Regions from separate parts of the Desulfitobacterium chlororespirans DSM 11544 genome, predicted to be linked through region 1. Evidence: a T-box and tRNA genes for the amino acid it is inferred to sense, from the RefSeq annotation. Region 1 holds a T-box; the other holds one or more tRNA genes.
What was found. The T-box of region 1 lies ahead of tyrS (tyrosine--tRNA ligase). A T-box ahead of a tRNA ligase gene usually reads a tRNA of that ligase, here a tRNA-Tyr.
Positions count from the first base shown of each region.

Region 2: it has a tRNA-Tyr gene. The T-box ahead of tyrS (tyrosine--tRNA ligase) is inferred to sense a tRNA for this amino acid. The anticodon was not compared.

Region 1 is NZ_FRDN01000023.1:11,343-17,385, reverse strand. Features, by position in the region: gene BUA14_RS25930 (small, acid-soluble spore protein, alpha/beta type) at 1-91, shown strand, start outside; gene BUA14_RS28910 (DUF5655 domain-containing protein) at 155-859, opposite strand; T-box leader at 1,089-1,346, shown strand; gene tyrS (tyrosine--tRNA ligase) at 1,438-2,670, shown strand; gene BUA14_RS25905 (radical SAM protein) at 2,624-3,637, opposite strand; gene BUA14_RS25900 (ABC transporter substrate-binding protein) at 3,754-4,836, opposite strand; gene BUA14_RS25895 (ABC transporter ATP-binding protein) at 4,862-5,650, opposite strand; gene BUA14_RS25890 (FecCD family ABC transporter permease) at 5,650-6,043, opposite strand, start outside.
Region 2 is NZ_FRDN01000003.1:502,040-508,082, forward strand. Features, by position in the region: gene rplJ (50S ribosomal protein L10) at 90-614, opposite strand; ribosomal protein L10 leader region at 642-776, opposite strand; gene rplA (50S ribosomal protein L1) at 842-1,534, opposite strand; gene rplK (50S ribosomal protein L11) at 1,583-2,011, opposite strand; gene nusG (transcription termination/antitermination protein NusG) at 2,059-2,586, opposite strand; gene secE (preprotein translocase subunit SecE) at 2,706-2,924, opposite strand; gene rpmG (50S ribosomal protein L33) at 3,034-3,183, opposite strand; tRNA gene BUA14_RS02245 (tRNA-Met) at 3,337-3,411, opposite strand; tRNA gene BUA14_RS02250 (tRNA-Tyr) at 3,423-3,506, opposite strand; gene sigH (RNA polymerase sporulation sigma factor SigH) at 3,648-4,301, opposite strand; gene rlmB (23S rRNA (guanosine(2251)-2'-O)-methyltransferase RlmB) at 4,563-5,303, opposite strand; gene thyX (FAD-dependent thymidylate synthase) at 5,300-5,998, opposite strand; gene BUA14_RS02270 (Mini-ribonuclease 3) at 6,030-6,043, opposite strand, start outside.

The sequences.
Region 1 (6,043 bases):
CACTTTGGGTCCGGATGCCACTTCCCGTCAAAACGGTTCCGTCGGTGGAGAAATGGTTCGCCGTACATTTGAAAGCTTTGGCAAACGATAAATAATTGCCGCTAAAGGCCAGCAAACGCTGGCCTTTAGTATGTTTACGATTAAGTTAAATCTTTTATTCCACTTCCTCCGCCCTGAAGCGGGTGATTTCCCCGATCAAAGCGTAGGGCATGGGTTCGGACAGCGGAAATTGGATCGCGCCCTTGGAAGTTTTATAGCCTCTCAGCTGATCAGCAAAGACACGGACTCCGCTCTCACCCGGATAAAATCCGATATGATGCTTCGCCACAGCAAAATGGACAAGATTCTCTTTCTGCCAGAAGGTCGGCATCTGCCAGCTTATCTTCTCTGCTGCTTCCGGAGCGGCCTTGCGGATGGTCTGCCGGATTTGTTCCAGTATGGTCTGCAGCTCAGGAGGAAAGAGGGCGATATATTCGTCAATGGTTGTATAGACGGGTTTTTCCGAAGGGGTCTTAGACAGGCGGTTGGATTTGGTAAGATGGTAAGCCTCGGCAATGCCCTCCACCAAGGCCGGAAACTGACCATTGTCCGCAACCTGAAAATAATGAGCCACCCGGTTTTTCGATGTCTGCACTACTTTATCCGGCTGCCATTCATCATGGCGGACAGGGGCAGCAAAAGCGACCACCAGGCAAGCCTTTTTGGCACTCACTTCGGCAAAGGCCGAGCTATGCCGCCAGAGTACGGCACTTGCGGTCTCATGTTCTTCAAATGGTCCTAATTTTTCCACAGCCATGCTGCGAAGCTCTTCATACAGCGGCTGCCACTTGGCGCGGACACCGGAAAAAACCTCATTCACCGCTTGATCATCTCCCCTATTTCAGTTTAACCCTTTCCAGCCTAGCATAACACTCGTCTATCTTCTGAGCAACCCGCGATAAATATCCCTGTTTTTTAAGTCCTGTTTTTTTAAGCATAAATTATTACCCTATTATGCTTGACAATTCTCCCTTGCTTTACTACAATAAATCCTAATTTAACATCTCCAACCAAGACTTGCAGAGCTTTCTGCATTTTGGAGTAGCAAAACAAAAGCTGTGATAAGAACAAGTAATAACCTGTACCGCAAACAGAAAGTTGCCGGATGATGAGAGGCGCTTGGCAGGCTGGTTATGAATACCTCTTTGAGCTTCACACCGAACCATCTTTCAGTAGGCTGTGACGGTTTCCTGCACACGTTATAGTGCTAGAGTATACCCATATTCATGGCGTACTCGAAAAGGCGGGCAATGCGAATTGTTCGTAAAGGTAAGGTGGTAACACGGGAGCATACTCTCGTCCTTCTGGCAATGAAGGACGGGAGTTTTTTATTTCACTTTGGGCCGCTCTGCCTCAATGGGGCAGCAAAGAACTATTTTAATCAAGGAGGAGTCACCTATGCAAACAATAGCAGAACAATTTCAGATCATTACCAAAGGAGTCAGTATGCTGGTCAATGATGAAGAGCTGAAAAACAAACTGGCAGAATCCCATAAAAACCGCCGCCCTCTGGTCATCAAACTGGGGCTCGACCCCAGCGCACCGGATATTCATCTGGGGCATGCCGTAGTGCTGCGCAAAATTAAGCAGATGCAGGATCTGGGTCACGAAGCTGTGATCGTGATCGGCGATTTTACCGGCAAGATCGGTGATCCATCCGGCAAAGCCAAGGGCCGCACAGCCCTCTCCGATGAACAAGTCAAGGAAAATGCCCGCACCTATTTCGAGCAGATCTTCAAGGTGCTGGATAAGGAAAAAACCACGGTCCGCTATAATAGTGAATGGCTCAGCAAACTGAATTTCGAGGATGTTCTCAAGCTTGCCGCCACCACTACGGTGGCCCGGATGCTGGAACGGGACGATTTCCAAAAGCGGTTCAGCGGCAATGTCCCCATCGGCATCCATGAGTTCTTCTACCCTTTAATGCAGGCCTATGATTCGGTCGCCCTGAAAGCAGATATAGAGCTGGGCGGCACCGACCAGACCTTTAACATCCTCATGGGCAGGACGTTGCAAAAGGCCATGGGCCAGCCCCAACAGATCGCTATGTTTATGCCTCTTTTAGAAGGGCTGGACGGCATGGAAAAAATGAGCAAGAGCCTGGGGAACTACATCGGAGTCTATGAGCCCGCCCCGGTGATGTTTAAAAAGGTCATGGAAGTCCCCGATCCGTTGATTCTGAAATACTTTGAACTGGCCACTGATGAACACCCGGACCGCATCGAAGCCTTCCGGCTGGAGCTGGCCCAGGGTAAAAATCCCCGGGATGTCAAATATGCTTTGGCCGAGATCATCACCCGGCTGTATCACACAGAACAGGATGTCATGACTGCCAAAGCATATTATGAGGCCGCCTTCAGCAAAAAGACCATCCCCGCTCAGATCCCCGTGCTGCCCATCAAGGCGCAAAGCCGGCTGATTGAGCTTGTTCCTCTGCTCGTCCAAAGTGGCTTTACCGCCAGCAATGGGGAATTCAGACGTCTGGTTCAACAAGGGGGCGTCCAGCTCAATCAGCAGAAAATCAGTGATCTGGATCGGGTCTTAGCCGATGGAGATGTCTTGAAAATCGGTAAAAAATGTTTTGTTAAAATTGTGAATGAAGGTCTCGGTAATCCGGCATCTCACAAGTAACCTCCAGATTCATGCCCTCCAGGACCCTGGCCACCTGTTTGCGCTTATCGACCACATAGGCTCCTTCCCCGATGGCATAGACATCAACATCCGGAGTCGCCGGGGGTTCCTTTCTGGTGATGGATACGCCGAGCAGTTGGTTGCCCCCTCCTGCCATATACCATAGGGGTATATCATCATTGCTGTTGCCTGCCGCCAAACTGATCTCCAGATTGGGCAGAATCAGGCGGGCCATCGCCGTGATCAGAGCAGTATCCCAGGGTGAGCAGCGGGACCTGTCCTTATAAAGAGTTCCCGGAAAAGGCATAAAACGGGACAAACGCAGCTGATAGAGTTTTTTAAACTGTTGCAAATAGAATAAATGCTCAATTCTCTCCTGATCGGTTTCACCCAGTCCCAGAAGCATCATGGAACGGCTGGGCATATCCGCCTCTTCACAATAGTGCAGCAATTCACGGCGCCGTTCCAGACTATCACCGGGCTTGGCCGCGGCAAAGATCGCCGGCGTGTTGCACTCCAGGGAGCTGGTAACGCTGTCGATGCCCAGTTTCTTTAACTCCAGGACGGTTTCTTTCCGAAAAGACGGCCCCAGATTGATTTCCAGCTTTAAGCCTGAACGGGTTTTAATGGTTTGCACAAGCTCCAGGAGCTGTTCGTCATACCCTTCATCCAGATCCGTTCCGCCGCTGATATGGAACTGCTGAATCCCCAAACTTTCAATGAGTTCCAGACCTGTCAGCAAAACATCGGTGGGAAACAGCTTTTCTGTATAATAAGTGCAATAGGAACAACGGGGCTTGACCAGGCAAGGGAAAATACCGCCTGAGCCTGAAGACCACCATAAGCGTTTACCAAAAACTTTGTCTCTGACTTCTGCCGCCTGGGCAAATAAATCATAGGCTTTATCCGGATTCCGGGCACTTTGCAAAATGAGCAAAGCCTGCTCACTGGTTAAATTCGGATACATGTCACTCCCTCTTTTCCATAGGATTATCCCGCTGTATTTAATTGTAGCTCTGCGTAAACGTATAGCGTAAACGCAGAGCTACTGGGTTGCAACGGCTTATCAGCCGGCCATCAGTATTATTTGCCCATAATCTCCTTGAGCTGGTCAGCATTGAAATCATATTTGAAGAAGTGGCTGTAGAAGTAGGAGATATCTTCTGCCAGCTGGCTGTCCGTTACGATCTCGGGATAGAGTTTGTTCATAGCCCACATAATGGTCAGGGGCTGTTCGGTGGTGCGGTTGCCCCAGACATGAGCAATGCGGGGTACGATATAGATGGCGCCGTTCTTGACAGCGGTAATCTCACCCAAACGGGCGTCCGCCAGGACTTCTTTCTTCTCGGCATCGCTGGCTACGAACATCACATCCGGATTCCACTTCAGCAAGTCCTCCAGAGTATAGGTCAGGGATTCTTTATTTGCTTTCGTCATAGCCTCGCTGGTCACGCTGATGCCGCCGGCTTTATCAATCCACCACTCAGCGATCACATGAGGTTGGGAGAATTTGCTCACATTGCCATAAACCACGGTTTTCTTATCGGCATCCTTAATATCTTTGGTCAGGTCTGCCGTTTTGGCCAACATATCATCGAAGTATTTCAGATAATCGGCGGCAACTTCCTGCTGGTTGAGCACTTCGCCCAGGAGAGTGATGCATTCTTTGACATCTTCGGTCTTCGTCCAGGAAAGCTGAACCACATTCAGTCCTTGCTTTTCCAGCTGTTCGGTCAGGTCGGCACTCATGGTCAGGCAAACATCCGGTTTAGCGGCCAGGATATTTTCCATCAGCAGCTCGCTGTCTGCACCCTGGAAAGGTTTCAGATTTTTGATATGAGGTGTGAATTGGTACTGATATTTTTCCCAGTTAGGGCTTTTGACAAAGGATGGTGATCCTTCGTTGGCGAGTCTTTCCCCTGCGCTCAGGGTTTCCACAAAGGCGTTAAGAACGCCGATAGAGCCGAAGGTTCCTACAGTTTTAACTTCCGCAGGCAGAGTCACTGTGCGTCCTGCCATATCGGTGACTGTGCGTTCAGTTGGAGTGCTGACCTCTGGTGCAGCCGGTGGATTGGCAGGGGCCTGGCTGGTCTGTCCGCAGCCGGCCAGGCTCACAGCAAGCAGAGCCGCCATAAGCAGGGCAAGAATTTTTCTTTTCAGTTTCATGATACCTCTCCTTTTGTTTTGTTTTTTAATTATTCATAACCGGGATACACACTTTCATAGCGGTATCCATAGCATCCAACCTGGCTTCAGCTACACAGACAGGGGTAGAATAAAGCCTGGTCAGATTCTCGGTGGTTACGACCTCATCAGGGTGTCCTTGGGCCATGATCACGCCGTCCCGCATGAGCACTGCTTTGCTGCAGGCCAGAAAGGCATGGTCCGGAAAATGGGACGTCATTAAGATGGCGTACCCCTGTTCAGCTAAGGCTTTGATCACCTTGAGCATTTTAACCTGGTTATAATAATCCAGATTGGCGGTAGGCTCATCCATGACCAGAATTTTGGCCTGTTGGGCAATGGCTCTGGCGATCAGCACCATCTGCTTTTCCCCGCCGCTCATCTCATTAAAGGGATAACTGCTCATGTGCAGAATCCCCATTTTCTCCATCGCTTCTTCAGCCAGCTTCCGATCCCGTGCCGAGGGCCGGGCTCCCAGAGATAGATTGACGACCCGCCCCATCTGTACGATCTCTGCGGCTTCGTAAGGGAAAGCCACCGTCGTCGCCTGAGGGACATAAGCCATCAACTCCGCCCGCCTTTTGGGGGAAATTTTGCTTATATCCAAACCATTCAGGGTAATCCGGCCGCTTTTCATTTTATTGAGGGAAAGGATGCATCTGATCAGAGTGGTTTTGCCGGTTCCGTTAGGTCCCAGCAGGCAGAGAATCTCATGGCTGCCCAGATCAAAGGAAATATCTTTGAGGATGATTCGTTCCGGTTGGTAGTGAAAACTTAAGTTTTGGACACTCAGCATCAGGACCACCCCTTTTTCACTCTGGACAGCAGGAGGACAAAGACAGGGGTACCCACCAAAGCTGTCAGTACGCCGAGGGGGAGTTCAACCCCTTCCACACCGCGAATGATATTATCGATCAGGAGCAGAAAAATTCCGCCGATAAAGAAGGATGTGGCCACCAGCTTAGAGTAATTGGCACCGGTAAGCATCCGGGCAATATGGGGGACGACCATGCCCACCCAGCCGATAATACCGCAGATACTGACGGAGCAAACCGTCATCAGAGTGGAGCTGCAGATGACTATCAGCTTGACCAGAGGCACATTGACACCCATCGTGGCCGCCTCATCCTCCCCGGCAGCCAGAGCATTGATTTGATTGCGAAACAGGAAGAGGAGCGCCAAGGAAAGC
Region 2 (6,043 bases), on a different contig from region 1:
AATTCAGTTACGATGTCTTGGGGACCATGCCCCGCATCATAACCCGAACATCGTAGTTCCCATTCTCAGCGCAGTGCTTTGAATCCCGCTTACGCCTGAGCTTCTTTAAGCTTACGCACTTCTTCCAAGGCATAACCCATTTTGCGGATTGGTCCTTGAAGTACGTTGGCCATGCCGACGAGGGGTGCTTGCATTCCTCGCAGGACTTGAGCAAGGAGAACTTCGCGAGAAGGAAGTTCCGCAAGGGCTTTAACTCCTGCTTCGTCAACAACTTTCCCTTCAACCACGCCTGCTTTGATAGCAAAGGTCTTCGAGGTCTTAGCAAAATCAGCTAATACTTTAGCTCCAGCCACTGGATCAGCACTGAAAGCAACGGCTGTAGGTCCTTCCAGATATCCATCCAAACCTTCGATACCGACTTCATGAGCTGCCCGGCGAACCATGGTATTTTTCAATACATGGTATTCGACACCGGCTTGACGCAGTTGAGCACGCAGTTGAGTTACTTGAGCAACGGTCAGGCCGCGATAATCAGCCAGTACGACCCCTGTGGAGTTTTGGAATCGCTCCTTAATCTCCGCAACCACTTGTGCTTTTTCTTCAATATTTGGCACTTAAGTCCACCTCCTTCCGAAATACCCACACTAATAGAAAAACCCCCGCTTTGACTGCAGAGGTTAAGAAGGCCCAATATAACTTAAGGCTATCTTTCCAACCTCGGCAGGACATTAAGCTCTAAGAGCACCTGCTGTCTACAGTGGAAGGCTATTCAATTCTAGTAGAGTATAGCTTATCTATGCAAACCTGTCAAGAAATATTCCAGACACTTTTTGGAATACAATTAATTGGCTTTGACCGGGTTAATCCGTACTCCAGGTCCCATAGTAGAGGACACTGTGACGCTGCGGATATACTGACCCTTAGCAGCAGCCGGCTTCGCTTTAACTAAGGTCTCAACCAGAACCTTATAGTTCTGATAGAGTTGTTCTTCGCTAAAGGAAACTTTGCCGATGGGGGCATGAATGATACCGGCTTTGTCAGCACGATATTCAATCTTACCGGCTTTGATCTCTTTGACAGCTTTGGCTACATCAAAGGTAACGGTACCGGTCTTGGGGTTTGGCATAAGTCCTTTAGGACCAAGCACACGACCCAGTTTACCGACCATACCCATCATATCCGGTGTAGCAACAACCACATCGAAACCAAACCAACCTTGCTCGATTTTCGCAATCATGTCTTCCGCACCAACAAAATCTGCACCGGCAGCCTCAGCTTCTTTAGCTTTATCGCCTTTAGCGAATACTAACACACTGCGGGTTTTACCGGTTCCGTGAGGAAGCACAAGGGCTCCACGGATTTGTTGGTCCGCATGACGGGTATCGATGCCGAGCTTGAATGCTACTTCAACAGTTTCGTCAAACTTTGCTTTAGCGATCTTCTTAACGACTACTAAAGCTTCCATAGGCTCATGAAGAGCAGCACGGTCAAAAGCTTTAACCGCTTCTTGATAGTTTTTACCTACTTTGGCCATTCTTTAACCTCCTAGTGGTTCTTCGGGACGAGCCCTCCCACAAAAATCTTAACCTTCGACGATGGTGATTCCCATACTGCGCGCAGTACCTTCAACCATACTCATAGCCGCTTCAACGCTTGCTGCATTGAGGTCTTTCATCTTGGTTTCAGCAATCTCACGAACTTTAGTTTTGCTCACCTGAGCCACCTTTTTACGGTTAGGCTCTGAAGAACCTGAATTAATGTTCGCAGCTTTTTTCAATAGAATAGATGCCGGCGGAGTTTTGGTAATAAAGGTAAAGGAACGGTCCTCATAAACGGTAATTTCAACCGGAATAATCAATCCCGCTTGATCCTTTGTACGCTCGTTGTATTCTTTGCAGAAGGCCATGATATTGACCCCGTGCTGACCAAGAGCCGGACCAACCGGAGGTGCCGGATTTGCTTTACCTGCGTTGATAGCTAATTTAACCAAACCAACGACTTTCTTTGCCATAGTTACACCTCCTTAATAGGGTAATTTCCTGCCCAGTGAAAAGGACACTAGTCGACTTTCTCGACCTGAGCAAAATCAAGTTCCACCGGAGTCTCCCGTCCAAACATGGACACAGATACCCGCAGCTTCCCTTTATCTTCAAGGATTTCCCGAACAGAAGCGATGAAATCCTTAAAAGGACCTGATATTACACGTACGTTTTGACCCACGGTATAATCCACACGTGTACGGACTTCTTCCACACCCATTTGCTTTAGAATAGCTTGTACTTCATGATCCAGCAAGGGAATGGGCTTAGCTCCGGTGCCGACGAAACCTGTCACACCCGGAGTATTGCGCACCACATACCATGAATCGTCCGTCATATCCATTTCCACCAGAACATAGCCCGGGAAAACTTTACGCTTGGCGATCTTCTTCTTCCCATTTTTGATTTCAATCTCATCTTCCATGGGAACAAGAACACGAAAGATTTTATCCTCCATATTCATGGACTCTACGCGCTTTTCAAGATTGGTCTTCACCTTATTCTCATAGCCGGAATAAGTGTGAATAACATACCAGTTCTTAGTCATATTTCGAACAGGAACCTCCAATACAAGGCCCCAAACTAACTTGCACTATCAGAAAGTATAAGTTTTGGTCGGTAAATAGTATAATTCACCATACTTTCAGGGGCAACCTGTTTGAGTACCTATCCGAGAATCTTGGTGATTACAATGCTTAATCCGCTGTCGACAATCCACAGCATGACAGATACAATAGCCACAGCGACGAGAACCACTCCTGTATAAGTCAATAGCTGTTTGCGGTCCGGCCAGTGTACTTTTTTAAGTTCACTCCATACTCCTTTAAAGTACTCTGTCGACTTTTCTTTTGCAGGAGCATTCGTTTGCTTCTTAACTGCGCCCATCCAATCACATCCTTACAAGACTCTGAGCCACCATCATTGACAACGCAGCCCGGCGTACAGACTTTTGGGCCAAGACATAAAGACAATTCGCCCAACGCCCAGCTATAAATTACTTAGTTTCTTTGTGAGCTGTGTGGGACTTGCAAAACTTACAATACTTTTTAACTTCCAAACGATCCGGGTTATTTTTCTTATTTTTTATGGAAGCATAATTCCGGTTTTTGCACTCGGTACAAGCTAAAGTAATGCCAACACGCATTCACGAACACCTCCCTGGGCACAACTAAAAATCCGCATTCAATCCATGCTCATAATACATTATCATATGTAATTTATCATGTCAAGAATTTGAAAAATTTAGTATGCAATATAAAAAAAACCGCAGAGCTTTAGCCGTGCGGATTTTCGTCTTTGGTTGCGGGAGCCGGATTTGAACCGACGACCTTCGGGTTATGAGCCCGACGAGCTACCGCTGCTCCATCCCGCGATGTTTAGTGGTGGTGGGCAGGAATGGATTCGAACCACCGTACCTTTCGGAACAGATTTACAGTCTGCCGCCTTTAACCACTCGGCCACCTACCCAAGTCACTTATTCATTATATACCAAAAGCTAAAAAAATACACCCTTTTTATAAAAAAAATCTACAGCAAACGGTTGAACCAGAAAATGAAAAACCGACTCCATCAAGCCGGCAACATGATCCTCTCACAGCAAAGCATAGCTTATCCATCACGACGTTCTAAGTAACGCTCAAGCTTCCTTTTTACTCTTTGAAGAGCATTATCAATGGATTTCACATGTCTATGTAGGTCTACAGCAATCTCTTGATAGGATTTTCCTTCAAGGTAAGCCATCAGGACTTTCCACTCCAAGGAACTCAAGATCTCACCCATCTTTTCCTCGATATCATCGAACTCTTCCTGACTGATGATCAATTCCTCAGGGTCGGTTATTCTGGTACCGGAAATCACATCCAATAAGGTTCTATCCGAATCTTCGTCATAGATAGGTTTATTTAAGGACACGTAGGAATTCAAAGGAATATGCTTTTGCCGGGTAGCCGTCTTAATGGCGGTAATAATCTGCCTTGTAATACACAGCTCAGCAAAGGCTCGGAACGAGGAGAGCTTATCACCACGGAAATCTCGAATCGCTTTGTAGAGTCCAATCATGCCTTCTTGGATAATATCTTCACGATCTGCTCCAATCAGGAAGTATGATCTTGCTTTTGCTCTGACAAAGTTCTTATACTTATTAATTAAGTATTCCTGTGCTTCGGCATCACCGTTTTTGGCCAGCTCTACCACTTCTTCATCCACTATGACTTCATTCGTGTCGCACTCTTCCAACGCTTCAAGTTGGGCGTTAAGTGTCAAAGCGATCCCTCCCGTATCATGGTGATGAAGATGTTGTAATGGATTATCGCTCTTGTCCTCAAGAACATACTCATTATACCTTGAAAAAAACGGAAGCGTCAAGGCGAAGTTTTAGAGGTTCTGTCGTCTCATGCACTCTACAGGCCGGGTTTGGGCTTTTGGCTCCGGCCCTTTGCATGATTGGCTCCAATTATCCCATAGTTTAGGTTGATTTACAATATTTTTGCAATACAAATCCATTATGGGTTTATCCTTTATAAACTAATTCCTGCCGTCCCGCTGACGAAGAACCTCGTACATGAGAATGGAACCCGCCACACTGGCATTTAATGAATTGATCCGTCCCTTCATAGGCAGACTGACGATCTCATCACAGGTCTCCTTGACCAGCCGGCTCAATCCCTTCCCTTCACTTCCGATGACGATGACCCGCGCCCCTGTGAGGTCGGAGCGGTAGACTTCCGTTCCCTCTGCTTCAGCCCCGGAGACCCAGCACCCTGCCTTTTGGAGGTCCTTCAGGGTCTGAACCAGATTCCCTACCCGGGCTACCAGGACATGCTCTACGGCACCAGCTGAGGTCTTCGCTACTGTGGCGGTCAGAGATACACTGCGCCGCTTGGGGATAATTACCCCGTGGACTCCCGCAGCATCGGCTGTCCGAATAAGGGCACCCAGATTATGGGGATCTTCCACTTCGTCCAGAACAAGGATAAAAGGATCTTCCCCTTTCTCTCCGGCCAAAGCGAGGATATCGTCCACATCGGCATATTCCCGGGGGGCGACGTAGGCCAGGATTCCTTGATGCTTGGCTTTTTCGGTTAAACGATCCAGAGCCGCTTTATCCACGAATTGAAAGGGAATCTTCTGAGCCCGGGCATGGCTGACTATGTCCTGGAAGCGGCCGGCCGTGCCTTCCCCTTGCAGGAGGAGCTTATTGACGGGTTTGCCCGATTGGAGAAGTTCCCAAACAGCGTTGCGTCCATATACGATTTCATCTGTCATAGGTTGGGGTCATCCTTTCCTTTTTCCTTCTTCAGCGCCTTAATCCGCCCGCAGCTCATAGCTCCTTCATGGCAAATCCCTTGTGTGACGCAGGTAGGCCCGGCTTGGCCAAAAACATTAGGGGCAACTCCCCGGACCAGCTCCAGCATTTTTTCGGCCAGGATGCGGATTTCCCATTGGGCGCGCATGCAGGTTCTATGTTCGAAGAAATTCATTAAAGAGCGGGCATTAAAGGTAGCCATCAACGAGGTGGTGCAGGCATTGGGAAGGATATAACGGGCATCCTCTGCGGGAACCATCGCCAACAGGGCTTGGTATTCCTCTTGCAGCGTAGCCATAATATTCTCGAAGCGTTCCAAGGCTTGGGGATTACGGTGTATGGTCGGGGGGGTGACGAAGTCAAACCCCTCTTCTTTTACATACCGCTGTGATCGTTGAGAATAGCTTGCGATCCGATGGCGAACCAATTGATGGGATAACGCACGAGATACCCCATCGATCGAGAATTGAAAGCTAATATGCTCAAAGGGCGAAAGATGACCCATGGCGCGAAGCTTCTGCACAAAATTGGCTACCTTTTCCTCATCCAACTTTTCCATGAGCTCCGGAACCGGATCAGGCGAATAGCATAAACGAGCGGCGGCGGCAATGACTTTTTCCGGATCCGGTGTGTATTGAATCAGTTCGACATTCACTTCTCTCTCCCCCTATATTCCTCCCTCGACTTCAGCAGTCCCTCT